2 regions of the Ornithinibacillus salinisoli genome follow, and region 2 is predicted to be linked to the other one. Evidence: a T-box and tRNA genes for the amino acid it is inferred to sense, from the RefSeq annotation. Region 2 holds a T-box; the other holds one or more tRNA genes.
What was found. A T-box is a leader RNA that pairs with one kind of tRNA and senses whether it is charged. The one in region 2 lies ahead of tyrS (tyrosine--tRNA ligase), so its partner is inferred to be a tRNA-Tyr.
Positions count from the first base shown of each region.

Region 1 (8,982 bases), on a different contig from region 2:
CCTTACTGAAGTAAAAGCGTTACAGGAGGTTCGGGATAAATCCGTTCACGTCCTATGAACAAACAAAACGAAACGACATACGTCGTGTATGTCTGGTAGCGATAGCGAGAAGGTCACACCTGTTCCCATACCGAACACAGAAGTTAAGCTTCTCAGCGCCGATGGTAGTTGGGGCATTGCCCCTGTGAGAGTAGGACGCCGCCAGGCAAATTTTTTTATATGTATATTTATTAATAAACGTGGTAAAATACATTTGTGTTAAAAACAAGACAAACAATATCTAAATTTGATTATTCCACAGTAGCTCAGTGGTAGAGCAATCGGCTGTTAACCGATCGGTCGTAGGTTCGAGTCCTACCTGTGGAGCCATTTTTTTGTCTAAAAAAATATGCTTCCATAGCTCAGTCGGTAGAGCACCACCATGGTAAGGTGGGGGTCAGCGGTTCAAGTCCGCTTGGAAGCTCTTAACATGAAAAGGGATTGCGAATGAGGTAATCCTTTTTTTGATCTAAAAAATGATAAACTTTACTTTATAAGTCTTACAAAAAGTTTATAAAAAACAAATAGTAATAGAAAAACACCTAAACCAATAAGACAAAGATTTACATAATACGATAAACCACTCCCAAGTAAACCTAAAGGTGTATTTGCTCTTGGTGTATTAGCGAGAAATAAGTAATTCGCATTGAATATTGGATTTATTAAAAAGCCAATAAATCCTGCATAGACTAATAAATATATATAGATTTCAATTGTAATTATTAGTGAGATTCTTACATTAAAAGAGATTGTAAGAAATATACTAGCCCAAGTTAATACAATATGATGAATAAAAAATTGCCAGAAGCGAAAATGTGGAAAACCATGATGTAATTCAGGAGTTAAAACCGTCAATATCGATGGAATAATGCCAATGAAAAAAAGTAATTGAATTAATTTAATATTTTTCGAGTATAGTGCAAACATTGCTATAATCCCAGCTATACTGCATAGTTGAAATGGTAAAAACTCTCTCGGATTCCATGCTCCATTGTATATCCCCCAGACTTGATAGCTTATTTCAGAAAGGATTAGAGTACATAACAATCCCCAACGTATGAAATGTTGTGTACGGGATGATAGCCTCTTACCTAAGTTAAATAGGAGAAGAGATCCAATGACATGAATTGAAATCATAATGATATGGTTCATTTCAAATACTTCAAACGTGATATCAGTTGTTTTTCCAAACCAACTTTGCACCTAATACTCCCCCCTCCTTATTTCATTATATGTTAAAAGACGCCTACTATTAGTTTAAGTAAGCGTCTGATAGTTGATTGTTAAAAAGGATGTTATTTATCCACCGATAATATTGAAACCAGAATCAACATGTAATACTTCCCCGGTTACTCCTCGAGATAAGTCACTTATAAAGAACATCGTGGCATCTCCAACTTGATCTTGATCTACATTTCTGCGTAATGGAGCCTTCTCTTCGACAACACCCATTTTTTCATTAAATCCTGAAACTCCTTTAGCAGCAAGTGTACGAATTGGTCCAGCGGATATAGCGTTAACACGAATACCGTATTTTCCAACATCTTCTGCTAAGTACCTTACACTGGCTTCAAGTGAAGCTTTAGCTACACCCATAACATTATAATTTGGAATCACACGCTCTGCACCTAAATATGTTTGAGTGACAATACTTCCACCTTCAGTCATTAACTCTTTAGCAGCTTTAGTAACTGCAACAAGTGAATATGCACTAATTTCTTGAGACAATAAGAACCCTTCACGAGATGTATCAGCATATTCTCCTTTTAGCTCATCACGATTTGCAAAAGCGATGGCATGTACAACTCCGTGTATAACACCGACATCCTCTTTTATTTTGTCAAATGCAAGGGCGATACTTTCATCACTAGCAACATCGCAATTAACTACTAGCTTTGCTTCGATTTCGTTTTTTTCGAGAAGCTTCAATAGTTTATTATAAGAACGTTCTTGTCTATTAGTAAAAATTAAATTAGCTCCTGCATTATGTAATGATTTTGTAATTCCCCAGGCAATACTTCTTTCATTCGCTACACCCATAATTACAATATTCTTTCCCTGTAATAACCCAGACATTATTACACCTCCAAATAGTTTTCATTATCCATTATATCCTATCATCTGATTAAAGAAAAAACCAATTTTGCTAATTAACTTTTTTCATGTAATTTTTAATGGACTGTGTCAGAATATGTCTTCGAAAATCTTTTATGAAATGAACTTTTTAGTATTTTTTATTTTGTAAATATAAAAAAAAAAACACCAATAATTAAAGTTAAAAAGGTATTGATTACAATGAAATATCATCTAATAATTGTTGTAAATCAAGTCATATCAAGGTTTTTGTTAAAGGATAAACTTTTTTTAAAAAAAATAATGATTTCCTCTTTACAAAGGTGTCGAATCTGTATATAATAAAATTCGTTGGCTGAAACAAGCTAATAGGGTTTAATGAATGGCCCGTTGGTCAAGCGGTTAAGACACCGCCCTTTCACGGCGGTAACACGGGTTCGAATCCCGTACGGGTCACCAACACGGAGGATTAGCTCAGCTGGGAGAGCACCTGCCTTACAAGCAGGGGGTCGCAGGTTCGAGCCCTGCATCCTCCACCATATTTTGCCGGCCTAGCTCAACTGGTAGAGCAACTGACTTGTAATCAGTAGGTTGGGGGTTCAAGTCCTCTGGCCGGCACCATTTATGTATAAAAAAAATAACATTGATTAAACTAACTACGGAGGGGTAGCGAAGTGGCTAAACGCGGCGGACTGTAAATCCGCTCCCTCAGGGTTCGGCAGTTCGAATCTGCCCCCCTCCACCATTAGTTTGTTGGGCTATAGCCAAGCGGTAAGGCATCGGGTTTTGATCCCGTGATTCCCAGGTTCGAATCCTGGTAGCCCAGCCATTTTTTTTTTGCCTTAAATAGCTGTGAAATTGAATGTTTTATTAATATACATAGGTAAAAACTAGAGAACTCATAATTAAACGAGCCATTAGCTAGCCGCAAGCATCATCGAATACGCTGCTATGTGCAGGCTTGCGAGGAGTGCTACTTCGTGACTTACTTGCAACACGACGAGCACAGGTAGAGCAACGAGCAAAGCAACTACCGAGTAAGCTTCGAGTAACCCCGAAGCACCAATCATCTTTGAATAAGCTATAAGATGTAGGGGTCATTTGGATGAACGCACGAATAGAATAAGAACTCATAATTTAATGAGCCATTAGCTCAGTTGGTAGAGCATCTGACTTTTAATCAGAGGGTCGAAGGTTCGAATCCTTCATGGCTCACCATTTATTAACAATAATACAATTACATAAAATATCTTAAATAAAACAAGGTTGCTAACAGCATACAACCTTGTTTTATTTGCATTTTAAGCATTTTTTTAACATAATAGATAAAGTAAATTAAGTATACTATAATGTATTTGATACGATATAATTATATTAACTTTGATTTTTTAATAGATGCTATAAAGGATGGTATAATATGAATTCTTCTAGAATACCTGGTTTCTATAATAAAACTGTAGAAGAACGGAGAGAACTATTAGCGAATATTCATACGTTCTCACAAGAGGAAATAGAAAATTTGTATGCAAAAGACCCGTTACCCGTTGATACTGCAGATAAAATGATTGAAAATGTTATTGGAACCTTTCCACTTCCGTTAGGATTGGGCTTAAACTTCTTAATTAATGAGAAAGAGTATGTAGTACCAATGGCTATCGAAGAGCCATCCGTTGTGGCCTCTGCTAGTTATATTGCAAAAATTGTGCGAGAAGCTGGTGGATTTACAGCTGAAGCAACAGAACGAGTCATGATTGGGCAAATCCAAGTAGTTGGATGTCCAGATTTTCAGTTGGCAAAACAAGCACTATTAAGTGATAAACAAAAATTAATTGATATAGCAAACGCTGCGCATCCAAGTATGTTAGAAAGAGGTGGAGGAGCAGAGGATATAGAAGTACGTATATTAAATGAGGATTCCACTTCCTCCTATGGGAAAATGCTCGTTTTGCATGTCTATGTAAACACATGCGATGCAATGGGAGCGAATGTAATTAATACAATGGTAGAAGCACTTGCGCCAACAGTTGAAGAAATTACAAATGGTAAAGTATATTTACGGATATTATCCAATTATGCAGACCGTTGTTTAGCAAAAGCAAAATGTGTTATACCACCTGAATTATTGGAAAGTGGCGGTTATTCTGGAGAAGAAGTAAGAGATGGTGTTGTCCATGCATATGAATTTGCAGCATCAGATCCTTATCGTGCTGTGACACATAACAAAGGTATCATGAATGGAATTGATCCGATCGTCATTGCAACTGGTAATGATTGGCGGGCGGTAGAAGCGGGTGCCCATGCCTATGCAGCTCGGTTTGGACATTATGGTTCCATGACTACATGGTCTGTTGATAAAGAAGGAAATTTAGTTGGAGAATTAGAGCTTCCAATGTCAGTTGGAACGGTTGGGGGTTCTATCCGGGTACATCCGATTTCTAAAGTTGCGCATAGTATATTAGGTGTTGAATCAGCACAAGAGTTGGCTCAAGTAATCGTTACTGTAGGTTTAGCGCAAAACCTAGGAGCATTAAAAGCCTTAGTGACAGATGGTATCCAAAAAGGTCATATGGCATTACATTCACGCTCTGTTGCAATAGCGGCTGGAGCTACTGGGGAGATGATCGATATTATTGCAGAGAAGTTAGTAGAAGAAAAAGAAATCCGTGTTGGAAAAGCTAAAGAATTGGTGGCACAATATTCAAAATGAGTATCGAAAAATTAACAACAACAGAAAAAACAGCTATAGGAATAGCTCATAGTAAACTAATTCTGATTGGGGAACATGCAGTTGTACACGGGCAACCTGCTATCGCTATCCCTTTTCCATTAGTTGGAGTCGAATCAGTGATCGAACGAATCTCCGGTCCAATAACTTTCGATAGCACATTTTATCAGGGGGCGATGGAGTCAGCTCCTATAACCTTGGATGGAATCATTAATAGTATCGAAGCGACATTAGAGCATCTTCAATTACCAAAGAGAGATTTAATAATTCGTGTAAAGTCATCGATACCACCTGGTAAAGGGCTAGGCTCAAGTGCTTCCGTTGCCATTGCGATCATTCGATCATTATTCGCCTATGCGGATGTTAGTTATACAGAAAATGAATTGCTCCATTTTGCTAATATCGCAGAAACATTTGCACATGGCTCACCGAGTGGAATTGATACGTTAACTATCACATCGGAATCACCGGTATGGTTTGAGAAGGAAACGCCAATTCATTACATTAAGCCAGGTTCTGATTTCCACTTTATTGTTGCAGACTCAGGGAGAATTGGAGATACGCGTTCAGCGGTTGAATCAGTTGCCCATTTACTAAAAACTGCTCCAAGGCGTATCCATTCGAAAATTGAACGAATTGGTGAACTAACACATCAAGCAAAATATGCATTAGAAAAAGCTGGAAAGAACTTTTTAGGGCAAATGTTGAATGAGGCTCAAAAAGAATTAGAATCATTAGGTGTAAGTGATGCAGGTCTAAATAAATTAATACATTTTGCTCGTCAAGAAGGAGCCCTAGGTGCGAAATTAACTGGCGGTGGGAATGGTGGATGTATTATTGCATTAGCAAAAAATGAAGTTCATTCCAGACAACTCGCTGAAAAGCTTAAGAAATTTGGCGCCCATACAGTGTGGCCTTTTGTGCTAAGAAAACAAGATTAATTTAGTTAACATTGGATCGGAAGAGGAGATTTAAATGAAGGCGACGGCAAAAGCGCATACGAATATTGCTTTAATTAAGTATTGGGGAAAACGTGATGAAAAATTAATACTCCCGACTAACAATAGTCTTTCCTTAACATTGGACGGATTTTACACAAAGACTACTGTAGAATTTCGTGAGGATTTAACAGAAGATATTTTTTATTTAGATCATAAGCTTGTTACTGATGAACAGTATCACCGTGTAACAAAGTTCCTCGATTTGATACGTGAATATGCTCAAGAAAAGACATTATTTGCAGAAGTCCACTCTATTAATGAGGTGCCTACAGCTGCAGGTTTTGCTTCATCAGCATCTGGATTTGCAGCTTTGGCAGCAGCAGCAGCACGGGCACTTAACTTAGGTTTATCGGATCAAGAGCTTTCTAAAATAACAAGACAAGGGTCTGGTTCTGCTTGCCGTTCAATTTACGGTGGTTTTGTTGAATGGCATAAAGGTATGGAACTAGATGGGTCAGATTCATATGCTGTTCCTGTTTCTCCACAAGATCATTGGGATGTTCGTGTGGCTGCAGTTGTGTTATCTGCGAAAATGAAGAAAGTATCTAGCCGAGAGGGTATGAGACGCACGGTTGAAACCTCTCCATTTTTTTCTAGTTGGGTAGATAGTATTCCGAGTGATCTTGAAGATATAAAGCAAGGTATAAAAGAGCGTGATTTTGAAAAAGTTGGACAGATTGCTGAAGCAAATTGCTTGAAAATGCACGCTACTACGTTGGGTGCAAATCCTCCATTTACGTACTGGCATGATACAACATTAGCGGTTATGCAAACCGTGCAACAACTAAGAGAAAATGGTATTCCTGCATATTTCACAATAGATGCTGGACCAAATGTTAAAGTGCTTTACTTACCAGAAAATGAAGAAAAAGTTCAAGATATCCTCCGAGAAATTCCTGGTGTAACTGATGTTAAACTTAGTCGTTCCGGGCAAGGAGTAACCTACATATAGGGGTTGAATTGTGTTGCCAAATACATCGTTGACGGTTAGAGTTCCCGGAAAATTAATGATTGCTGGTGAATTTGCAGTGCTAGAGCCATATAATAAGCTAGCTGTTTTGGCAGTGGACCGTTATGTTTATACTACTATTGAAAATAGTGAACAGAATCTACTCACGTTAGAAAATTTTAATATGGTCGAATTAAAATGGGAATTTGAAGGTAGAAAAGTAGTGGTGGATGCTACTGATGAAAGGACTCATTTTGTAGCAAATGCAATGGGTATTGCTTTAGCATACTTGAATGAATGTGGGTTTACCCCGGAGAAATTTCTACTAACGGTTAAAAGTGAATTAGATGATACAGGGGTTAAATATGGATTGGGATCTAGTGCAGCAGTAGTAACGTCTGTGGTTGCTGCAATTCTTGAAAAATATTTACCAAATAAACCTGAAGCCCATGTAATTTATAAGTTAGCTGCTATTACACATGCGGCAACACAAGGTAATGGATCCGGAGCAGATGTTGCGGCTTCTAGTTATGGGGGAATACTTGAATATTCCTCTTTTCAGGCGTATTGGCTACAAAAGGAATATGAACAGGCAAGTTCAATAAAGGAGTTGTTGGAAAGGGACTGGACATATTTATCTGTACAATCGCTACCATATCCCCAACATCTACATCTTTGTATTGGATGGACAGGGAAACCAGCTTCTACGAAAAAGCTGGTTAATGAGCTGATGAAATTAAAAGATAATAATATAGCAAAATATGAGATATTCCTTTCGCAAAGTGAAAAGGCAGTAAGTTCCTTTTTAACAGGAGTAAAGGAAGACAATCCTATGTTAGTAATTAACGGTATAAAACAAAATCGACGAGCACTAGCAGATGTGGGTAAGGAAGCCAATGTTGAAATTGAAACACCTTTACTTACCAAGTTGTGTGATATTGCAGAACAATATGATGGTGCAGGAAAACCATCAGGTGCAGGTGGAGGAGATTGTGGCATTGCCTTTTTGCCTACCAAGGAAAAAGCGGATCAGGTGAAGCGAGCATGGGAAGAAGCAGGAATTCGGGTATTGGATTTAGCTGTTTCTGAGAGTGGTGCTAAAAGAGTACGATAAAATCGGGATCGATAGTAATACTATCACCTGATTTTTTTTAGCCACGTCAAACTACAGAGCTAGAGCATTAGCACTACTTGCTCCACCTCCGTACAAAAACAATTCCCTTAAACTGTAAGATAAAAGGACGACCGACAAAAACCGGGTTTTGCGCCCAAAGTCGACATATTCCTATAAAAGGGCGTGTTTTCTTTTATGTAGTGTATATATATGCATTTTATTGTTAAGTTGAGTCGTTTGTTATTTTTAGCTAAAATATAGTAGATTAAGGCGGCTTTAGAAAAGTGTAAGCAATACATAATTGATGTAGGGTTTATTCTTGGCAACACAGAAAATTTTGGAGGTGCAGAGAAAATGAAAAAGAAAATATCTATGATAGGTGTTCCGATGGATTTAGGCCAAAGTAGACGTGGAGTCGATATGGGCCCAAGTGCAATACGTTATGCGGGAGCAATTGAAAAATTACAGGAGCTAGACTTTGATATCCATGATTTAGGTGATATCCCAATCAATAGACCTGATCAAAAAGTTAATTATAATGATGGAACAAATTTAAAAAACTTAGAACAAGTGATAGAAGCTAATGAACATTTAGCTAGAATGGTGGATGAAGAAATACAAAAAGATCGTTTCCCCCTAATTTTGGGTGGGGATCATAGTATTGCGATCGGTAGCTTGGCAGGAACCTCTAAATACTATGATAATCTTGGAGTTATTTGGTATGATGCTCACGGTGATCTAAACACAGGTGAGACGTCCCCTTCAGGAAATATTCACGGTATGCCATTAGCAATAAGTTTAGGAATAGGGCACGAGAAATTAACGAATATTTTTGGCTATGCTCCAAAGATTAAACCAGAAAATATTGTAATCGTCGGTGCACGTTCGCTTGACCCAGGTGAACGGGAATTAATTAGAGAAAAAGGCATTAAAGTATATACGATGCATGAAATAGATCGTAATGGAATGTCTCATGTCATGGAAGAAACTATTAATTATTTAAAGGAACGCACTGATGGCGTTCATCTGAGTCTTGACCTAGATGGCCTGGATCCGAAAGAAGCACCTGGTGTAGGTACTC
Region 1 is NZ_JBHUMI010000005.1:129,186-138,167, reverse strand. It holds rRNA gene rrf (5S ribosomal RNA) at 92-207, shown strand; tRNA gene ACFSTA_RS03195 (tRNA-Asn) at 295-369, shown strand; tRNA gene ACFSTA_RS03190 (tRNA-Thr) at 391-463, shown strand; gene ACFSTA_RS03185 (YwaF family protein) at 526-1,242, opposite strand; gene fabI (enoyl-ACP reductase FabI) at 1,339-2,115, opposite strand; tRNA gene ACFSTA_RS03175 (tRNA-Glu) at 2,497-2,571, shown strand; tRNA gene ACFSTA_RS03170 (tRNA-Val) at 2,576-2,651, shown strand; tRNA gene ACFSTA_RS03165 (tRNA-Thr) at 2,658-2,733, shown strand; tRNA gene ACFSTA_RS03160 (tRNA-Tyr) at 2,773-2,857, shown strand; tRNA gene ACFSTA_RS03155 (tRNA-Gln) at 2,867-2,941, shown strand; tRNA gene ACFSTA_RS03150 (tRNA-Lys) at 3,255-3,330, shown strand; gene ACFSTA_RS03145 (hydroxymethylglutaryl-CoA reductase, degradative) at 3,530-4,819, shown strand; gene mvk (mevalonate kinase) at 4,816-5,778, shown strand; gene mvaD (diphosphomevalonate decarboxylase) at 5,813-6,790, shown strand; gene ACFSTA_RS03130 (phosphomevalonate kinase) at 6,801-7,901, shown strand; gene rocF (arginase) at 8,256-8,982, shown strand, end outside.
Region 1: it encodes a tRNA-Tyr, which carries the amino acid that the T-box ahead of tyrS (tyrosine--tRNA ligase) is inferred to sense. The anticodon was not compared.

Region 2 (8,982 bases):
CCATCGGTTCTGGCATCGTTTCTCGAATCATAAAGAAGATTGCAATCGAATATAAAAGTGTAACGAACGTACAAGACCATAATAGTTCACTACGATAGTTAAAGAATAAAACTGCGCCAATTACTGGACCAAAAACTGCCCCAAGGTTATTTGCCGTTACAAATGTTGCAAACACGCTACGTCGGTTGGTATCAGATACCAAATCAGCTACCATTGCTGAGCTAGCTGGTCTATACAACGATTTTCCGAGACTAATTGTGATAAAAGCAACATAGTCTATCCAATGTGAAATGGAAAGGGCAAACACGACAAACATGACTACCTGAATAAAGGAACCGAGAAGCATCATTGGACGACGGCCAAATCGATCGGTAAAGTATCCCCCTAACATACTTCCGACAATACTAATAAGAGACGGTCCAGTCATCATCATACCTGCTGTTGCCTTTCCTAAAGCTTCGCTGAAATAAATCGTCAGAAAAGGAAAATACATCCAGAACAACATATTAAAAAGTGTTTCACCAACGAGTCGTACTTTCAAATTTCGATCCCAAGAAAGCCATCTCAAATTTAAATTCCTCCTATCACAATATCTACTGCTATCAAGTACTCTTACATTAAAATAATTTTCTGAAAAAATATAGACTTATAATGAACTTTGATTTATAATAATATTATAGACGTCATGGAAATGACCTCTTTAGTTTAACTGCTATAATAATCGAACATTTGTTTTCCTTTCAATACATAAAAGGTCCTCCATTCTTTACTAGGAATGGAGGACCTTTCTTATGAAATATTTTTTTGCAACTTTACTCCAAACGAAGTGTTTTTTCTAGCTCATAAGCTGGTTTTGGTTTGCTAAAGTAATACCCTTGTAGTTTCGCATCTGATCTTGAGGTAATATACTCGATTTGTTCAGGTGATTCTATTCCTTCAATGATCACTTCCAAGTTAAGCTCTTTAGTAATCTTTAAAATACCAGCTAACAAAACCGAATCATAATGATCTTCTGGTACATTTTTAATGAAATTTCGATCGATTTTTATTACATCAATGGGCAATTCCTTCAAATATAAAAGGGATGAAGTTCCTACGCCGAAATCATCTAGAGCAATTTTGACTTTGCGCTTTTTAAGTTCTTTTGCAAATGCAACAACTTCCCTTACATAATGTGTAATATCACTTTCCGTTATTTCAAAATGGATCATTGGTGGCATAAATGGATACTTCTTAATTAATTGATCTAGTTTGTCAATAAAGCTACTATCTTTCATCTGCGTTTTTGAAATATTAATGGAGACAAACCCAATTAAACCTTTTTGATACCACTTATTCGCTTGATCGATTGCAGCCTCTAAAATCCATAAACCAATGGATGGCATTAACCCCATTTCTTCGGCCACTGGTACAAATCTTGTTGGAGAAATTTGGCCATTTGTTGGATGATTCCACCTTAGAAGTGCCTCTACACCAACCATTTCTCTCTCCGATCCTGAATAAATTGGTTGGTAGTACAATTCAAACTCTTTATTCTGCAAAGCAAAATTCAAATCATTTTCTAGTTCTAACAAGTCCCTATAACTACTAGCACTAGTAAGATCCTCGTAGTAGATATACTGGTTCCTCCCACTCTTTTTCGCTTCATACATAGCGATATCAGCTTTTTGTAGCAATTCCTCTAGTGTCTCACCATCCTGAGGATAATTACTGACGCCAATACTTACAGTAGCAAAGGTCTTAAATGGCCCTACTCTGTACTCTTTATCTACTTCATGTAGAATAGTTTCAATGATCGTACGAATAGTAGCCATATCTTTATTAATTATTAAAATAACAAATTCGTCCCCACCATATCGAGCCAGTAACCCATCTTGTTCCTTTATAATTGGCAAGACCCTTCCTGATACTTCTTTAATCAATGAATCGCCAATATTATGACCAAGTAAATCATTGACCCTTTTAAAATCATTAATATCAAAAAACAACAAAGACATCTTTTCTTGTCCTTCTTTTTTGTATCTTTCAAATTCCTTCCTAAATAAATATCGATTAGGAAGCAATGTTAATTGGTCAGAGTATGCTAATTTTGTTATTTCATTTTGCTTATCTTCAAGGGAAGAAAGCATTTCATTGATGGAATAGGAAAGGGCTGTAATTTCATCTTTACTGCCATTTCCCAAACTAACTCTAGTTTGTAGATTTTTACTTTGTTGTATTTTATTTAATTGTAGAGATAACTTTTCTACTCTCGTTAAAATAAACCGATTTAAGAAAAAAATGACTAAGAAAGTTAAAACCATACCAATGATAATAAGATATCCTAATAACCGGGATATGTCTTCCTTTTTTTGCAAATAAAACTCTCTCTCATCAGTATAACTAATTTCATAAATTGCTTCTTCTAAATGATCTTCTAAAAATAATGACCCTTTTAACTCTGATTCACTAATGTTATCCACAATTGGTCCTGCTTGATCCACCCCAGAATCTAATTGATTTAATGAAAGAGATAAGGAGAGACGTTCCCCTATCTTCGTAATGGATCTTTGATTAATAAATCTCCCCATTATTAAAGTTCCTGCTGATGGTCCATCACCACTACTTTTGTATACCGACTGTAGGGACGTCATCGTTAATCCATAGGAAGTTGAAATAAGAAAAGTATCATCGATTTGATTGGAAGATTGGAATAATGGTAAAAAATTTGAGTGAAAATTTGGATCTAAGTCCACATTTATTCTTTTTTCTAAATCGTATCCTCTTTGATCAACCACTTCATTATTTCGATCTAAATATATCATAAAATTCAAGATATTATTTTCAAATGTATCACCTTGAAGATTTACATCTGGATATGCTGGATACTCATGTTTGATAAATAAATACGTATCATCCCAAACGGACCAATCACGGTTTGTTCGGTTTAGACTCTCCATTTGTCCTATTAGAATGTTATTTATTCTCTCCAGATTTTTTAATGCACTACTACGGTCTAATTCAATGGAATCTTCTAGCATAATGGGCCTGAAAACGATATATATAAGTGCAATAAAGACAGCCGTCGTAACCCATAATACCAAAAGAGTTTTTGCTTTAAGTTTCATCTTTCCTTCCTTTCCAGTGACAAGGTACAAATTCAATATTATATTACCATTCAGCAGATGAATTATATAGTTCTTTTGTACTATTTTTAGATATGTATTAAGAAATATATGTCCGTTATTTAAAGGTTGCCTTAAATAGGTGTGAAATATTATTAACATGTAGTGAAATACTAAAGATTATATTCATTTATGATATGGAGTTGGTAATATTTATGGGTGCAATAGAAAGAAGTGGTTATCGTTTTGAGCCTGAGTATAGTGTAATTGAACAAAATGGAGCAATCCATGTCTATCATGAAGGAGAGTTTGTTGAGGAATTAAAATTTTCCTTTTCAGGGAACTCCCCTGAGCCTGCCAAAATTGAACAACTTGTAGAAAATTTTTGTGAACAACGAGGTCTTTAACCATGAAAAGGTGAGAGATTATTTACCAACCTCTCACCTTTACTTATTTTACTTTTTTATAATTTTTATGATTAACAACCGTTTTAATCGGTTCACCTGTTTTTGGGTTTTTACCGATTTGAATGATGACTGTATTATCTCGTACAGTAAGCACTTTTCCTTTTGAACCTTTATATTCGCCTTTTTCTACTTGAATTGTATCTCCTTGATTTGCTTTTTTTATATTAGATGTACTCTGATCTAAATTCATTTCCTCTGTCATTATTCTCTCTCCTTTTTACATTAGCATTATTATTGTTATTAAAAGTGACTATTTTCATGCGGAGAGATTGAAATACCACAAATTGGTCCACTAATACATCACCTTTTTAAAATGCCTAAATATTCGTTCCATGGACCAACATCTGTTCTGTATCTCTCTGCCATCACCCGTACACATTGATTAATATGTGTTAAATCATGTACAACCCATGTTGAAAGTAATTCTCTTAGCTTTACTACACCAAACGCAGGATGTATACCTGTTAATTCCAACTGGGAATCCGAATCAACGATCGTCTTCAGTTTGTTTATGTTTGAAGCTCTAATTGTAGTGAATTCAGCCAGCTTCTGTTCCATTGACTTTTCAGTCGTTTCATTTAAGTGAGCAAATCTGTCAAACGGTGGAAAAGGCTTGCTTTCCCCATCTTGAAGAATCGTTTCTAATCTTGGAATCCAATTCGTTTTTTCTCCTTCAATAAGATGCTCCACTACTTCTGTTACATTCCATGTCCCTTCCCCTTCATTACATTGTAGCCAGCCATCTGATAAATCAGACAAAAAGTACCCCAACGTTTTCGGTGTGCGCTCCAAAACCTCAATTGCTTCTTCCAAATTGAAATTCATAAAAGCCTCCCCCTCCCATGACTAAGCAGCCACTCATTATTATTTATATAAGATATATATGCTTCAATTAATATGAAAATCCGTTAACTTAAGGTGCCAGGCACCTGTAAAATTTTTACATAACATCTTAACAATAAGGAAAAAGAAAAGACCAAATTTTTGACCAGTATGTATTGTAGTATTGTCGCAATTTAATAATAAAATTAGCAAAACAATTAGAGTTTTTTATAAGGATGAATCAGTATTAGTTCAATATGACTGGTGGGATGAAGTTAATAATGTAAAAGGACGAATGTTGGAGCATACCTATAATGGGCAAAAACAACAGTTTGACTATGTTATTACATTTACAGTTTTACCTATTAAAACCAAATAATTGGTACAAATGCAATAATCTTTGGCATTCACAAGATACCTATATGGAACATAATTAGATTTAATGAACCGTCTAAGAGTCTCTAATAAAAATTGCCTATAAATTATATTTATAGGCATTTATACTGTAACACAATTACCTTAAAATAGATACATTTGAGGAGTGTTTTGTTCAATTTAATGCCGGTTTTGTTTTAGATGTTCAACAATCAAATACTCCCCTTGATTATCAGCACCTCTATCTAACATGTCATTGTTGTTCCGTTCGAATGCTCTCTTTTGGACTCCTCAATGGTATCCACTTATTTAAATTAACTTTACCTGCAATTTTATAAATTTACGTTTCCCAACTTGAATAATAGGCTGATCCATCGTATTTACTTGTAATTGTATGTCATTAACCTTAACTGTATCTACCCTTACCCCGCCATTCTGTATCATTTTACGTGCTTCCGTTTTTGACCTTATTAATTTTAGTTCTACAAGTAGATCTACTAATGGAACTAGTAGTTCTCCTTGCCATTTCACTACTGGAATTTCATCAGGTAGTGAACGATTCTGAAACACTTTTTTAAAGGCTTCTTCAGCCTTCTCAGAATCCTCAACGCCATGATACATCCGTACAATAGTCCTTGCTAACAACATCTTTGCATCTTTTGGATGAAGCTTTCTATTCTCTAATTGGTCTTTCGTTAGATTCTTTTCTTCAAGTGATAAATCCGTGATGAGATCAATATATTTTATAATTAATTCATCGGGTATGGACATTGCTTTTCCGTACATTTCACTTGGTTTATCATCAACCCCTATATAATTTTTTTTGGATTTAGACATTTTTTCTACACCATCAAGACCTTCAAGTAAAGGAAGTAACATAACAATTTGTTTTTCTTTTCCAAAATGCTCTTGTAGATGCCTACCCATTAATACGTTAAAATGCTGATCAGTACCACCAAGTTCTACATCACTTTCAAGCTCAACGGAATCATATCCCTGCATGAGTGGGTAAAAAAATTCATGCAAAGAAATTGGTTTTCCGGTAGAAAAACGCTCTGAGAAATCATTTCTCTCAAGTAAACGTGCTACTGTGATACTTGAAGATAAATTAATAATCTCTTCTAGGTTAAGTCTGCTTAGCCATTTTGAGTTATAATGCAATTCTACTTTTTCCATATCTAAAACTTTATTAAATTGATCAAAATATGTTTTAGCATTCTTCTTAACTTCCTCCATAGAAAGTTGTTTTCTTACTGTCGACTTTCCAGTTGGATCACCTATTTTACCAGTAAAATCTCCAATGATAACTTGGATAATATGTCCGTTTTCTTGAAACTGTTTAAGTTTATTTAACACAACGGTATGACCTAAATGAACGTCTGGGGCAGATGGATCTAATCCTAGCTTTATTTTCAACGGACTATTTTTTAATAATGACCTAGCGATCTTGTTCTTCAGTTCTATTTCAGGAATTATCTCATTTGCTCCATTACTATAAATATCATATTGCCTCTTGACTTCAGCTAATTGTTCACTTGTAAGGTTTTCTAAAAATTCTTCCAAACATATCTCCTCCATTTCTCCAAGTATTAAAAAACCACGTCCCTAAAAAAGGGACGTGGTTAACGTGGTACCACCCTTATTGAAGATTACTCTTCCACTCAAAACGATAACGGTTTGCCCGTTCTTTACTACATGCAACTTCGTAAAGAAAGTTCAAGAAGGTAATTCGCGCTTATCTTTGTACTGATTTACACCATTCATCAGCTCTCTGGAACAGGGAGATAAGTCACTACTAATTTCTATCATTACTTATAGTTTTATTTAATTTACAAATATTTCTGTATATCATACCCTGAAAATGCCTATGAATCAATATGATATTTATATTTATTTTACGAACTGTAGCTTTTCAACGAGTCTTCGTAAATTTCCACTAGTAATGTACTTTACAATCTTCACTGCACCTGATTGCGAGCGAATCGCTACTGGTAAAGAAAGTGATTTTTTTTTCGAAGAAGCTATGTCCGTGCACTCAGAAAGCAAAGTAATCTGCTGGAGCAATATTCCCAGTTTAATCCTTTCTAGTCTTTGCCTTCAACGGAGCATTTCGTAAAATTGGATATGATAATAATAATGCGCCAATGCTACATAAACCTAGTAAAGTAATTAATGTCATTCCCAGAGCATCTAAATCCAATCCTAAAAACCACTCCATACTATTGTTTAAATAACCACCATAATACAAAAACATAACCATGATCGACAACAACATGAGGATGATTATACTTTTTCGCATCCCCAACCGAAAATTAATACTATATAGTAGGAAAGGTACTCCGAACAAAAAGAGTCCAAACATAAGATCAATCCATAAATAAGCAAAGAAATGGTAATCACCTACTAAGAAAATCCCCGGATGTAAAATATTCGCTCCGATTTCCCATTGAAGGTATACAGTTTTTAAAATAAATTGTAATACATTTAAAAATATAATACTCATGACAACGGCTAATATACCAATACCATAAAATACCTTGAGTAATTGAACCCTCGTACTTCCCAAACCGATCGCAATTGGATACAGTGATTTATACCCACCTATGGAAAATAACATAATAAAGAAATATGCGGGACCTGAAATCGAAGCAACTACATCATTTCCAATCCCAAATATATATCCAATAAGGAGCCAAAACACCGTCAATGGAATGGTAATGTAGAGAAACACCATTTTACCCAAAAAATATAGGGCATCCTCCGATACTAAACGAATTGTTCCATATAATGAATTCATCCCTACTCTGCCTCCTCCGTCTTATTTAGTAAATAATCCTGTAGCTTAGCTTTTTCTATAGAAAGTCCATGATGTGATGCAATGTCTTTCCACTCATCATTAAAAGGTACATCAACCATCACTTTTAATCTTGACCCTAATCCACTTTTTTCTAAGATACTTAATCCATCAACCACTTTTTCTATCTTGTTTTGTTCTCCTGCTAACCATACTCCATACTCCCTCATCTCATCCATGGATTCATGTATGAATACTTTTTTGTCATGAACAACAACTAGTGATTCACATATAGGCTGTATTTCTTCAATATGATGCGTAGACAGCAAAATCAATCGTGGATGTTCCTCGTGACTTTCACGTAAAGACTGATACATTTTCTTACGCATGCTTGCATCCAATCCATTACTAGGTTCATCAAGGATCGTAATTTCTGCATGACTAGAAATACCTATGATAAATTGCAAAGCTGATTTCATTCCCTTTGACAATTTAGATATTTTCTTCTTTTCATCTAACCGAAAGGTCTTTAAAAGTCGTTTAGCCAAATCCTCATCCCAATTGGAATAATAATACTTACCAAATCGCAGGGCATCTTTTACACTCCATATGCTACTGAATGGGTGTTCCTCTTGCATATAACATACATACTGAACAGCTTCTGCATGGTTATAGGGAGCCATTCCCATAATTTCAACTTTGCCTTTACTAGGCTTTTCATGACCAGCAAGAAGTTTCATTAATGTGGTTTTTCCTGCCCCATTTCGTCCCCAAATTGCAGTAATACCATACTCCTGTTCGCTATAGGAAATATCCTCAAGTACTGGTGCATCTCCGTAACCATAGGTAACATTCTCAACCTGTATCATTTGTTTTCCTCCTCTTTTATTAATTCCAATACTGCATCAACACTCATATCCAACCGCTTTGCTTCTTCAAGCAGTGGCAAAATATATTCTTTTTTATACTGTTTTTTCCTTTCATTTAACAATTTTGTTTTTGCCCCTTTCACAACAAACATCCCAATCCCACGTTTTTTGTATATTATTTCTTCATCAACCAAGGTTTGTAATCCTTTTCTCACCGTTGCCCTATTAATGTTATAAAAATTTGACAGTTCATTTTCAGATGGAGCTTTTTCTTCTTCTTTTAAATGTCCTTCAACAATGTCATTTCTTATGATTTGTGCAATTTGCTGAAAGATCGGTAGTGACTCGTCTAATATTGGCTTCAACAAGAACACTCCTTTCTTTTTCTCGATTTGTACATGAAGTCGAATTGTTCGGTTGTATACTCGTGTAACCAACTATACATCAGAGGTTCGAATTTGTAAAGACCATTCTATAAAACTCTAAGTAGTTATGATGTGTGATTAAATAGAAAAACACTGAACTCGATCCATTAATTTAGAAAGAGTCAG
Region 2 is NZ_JBHUMI010000018.1:51,343-60,324, reverse strand. It holds gene ACFSTA_RS16235 (MDR family MFS transporter) at 1-568, opposite strand, end outside; gene ACFSTA_RS16230 (EAL domain-containing protein) at 813-3,107, opposite strand; gene ACFSTA_RS16225 (YbxH family protein) at 3,320-3,511, shown strand; gene ACFSTA_RS16220 (DUF2187 family protein) at 3,555-3,773, opposite strand; gene ACFSTA_RS16215 (DinB family protein) at 3,872-4,396, opposite strand; gene tyrS (tyrosine--tRNA ligase) at 5,078-6,331, opposite strand; T-box leader at 6,378-6,586, opposite strand; gene ACFSTA_RS16205 (hypothetical protein) at 6,843-7,565, opposite strand; gene ACFSTA_RS16200 (ATP-binding cassette domain-containing protein) at 7,568-8,431, opposite strand; gene ACFSTA_RS16195 (GntR family transcriptional regulator) at 8,428-8,805, opposite strand.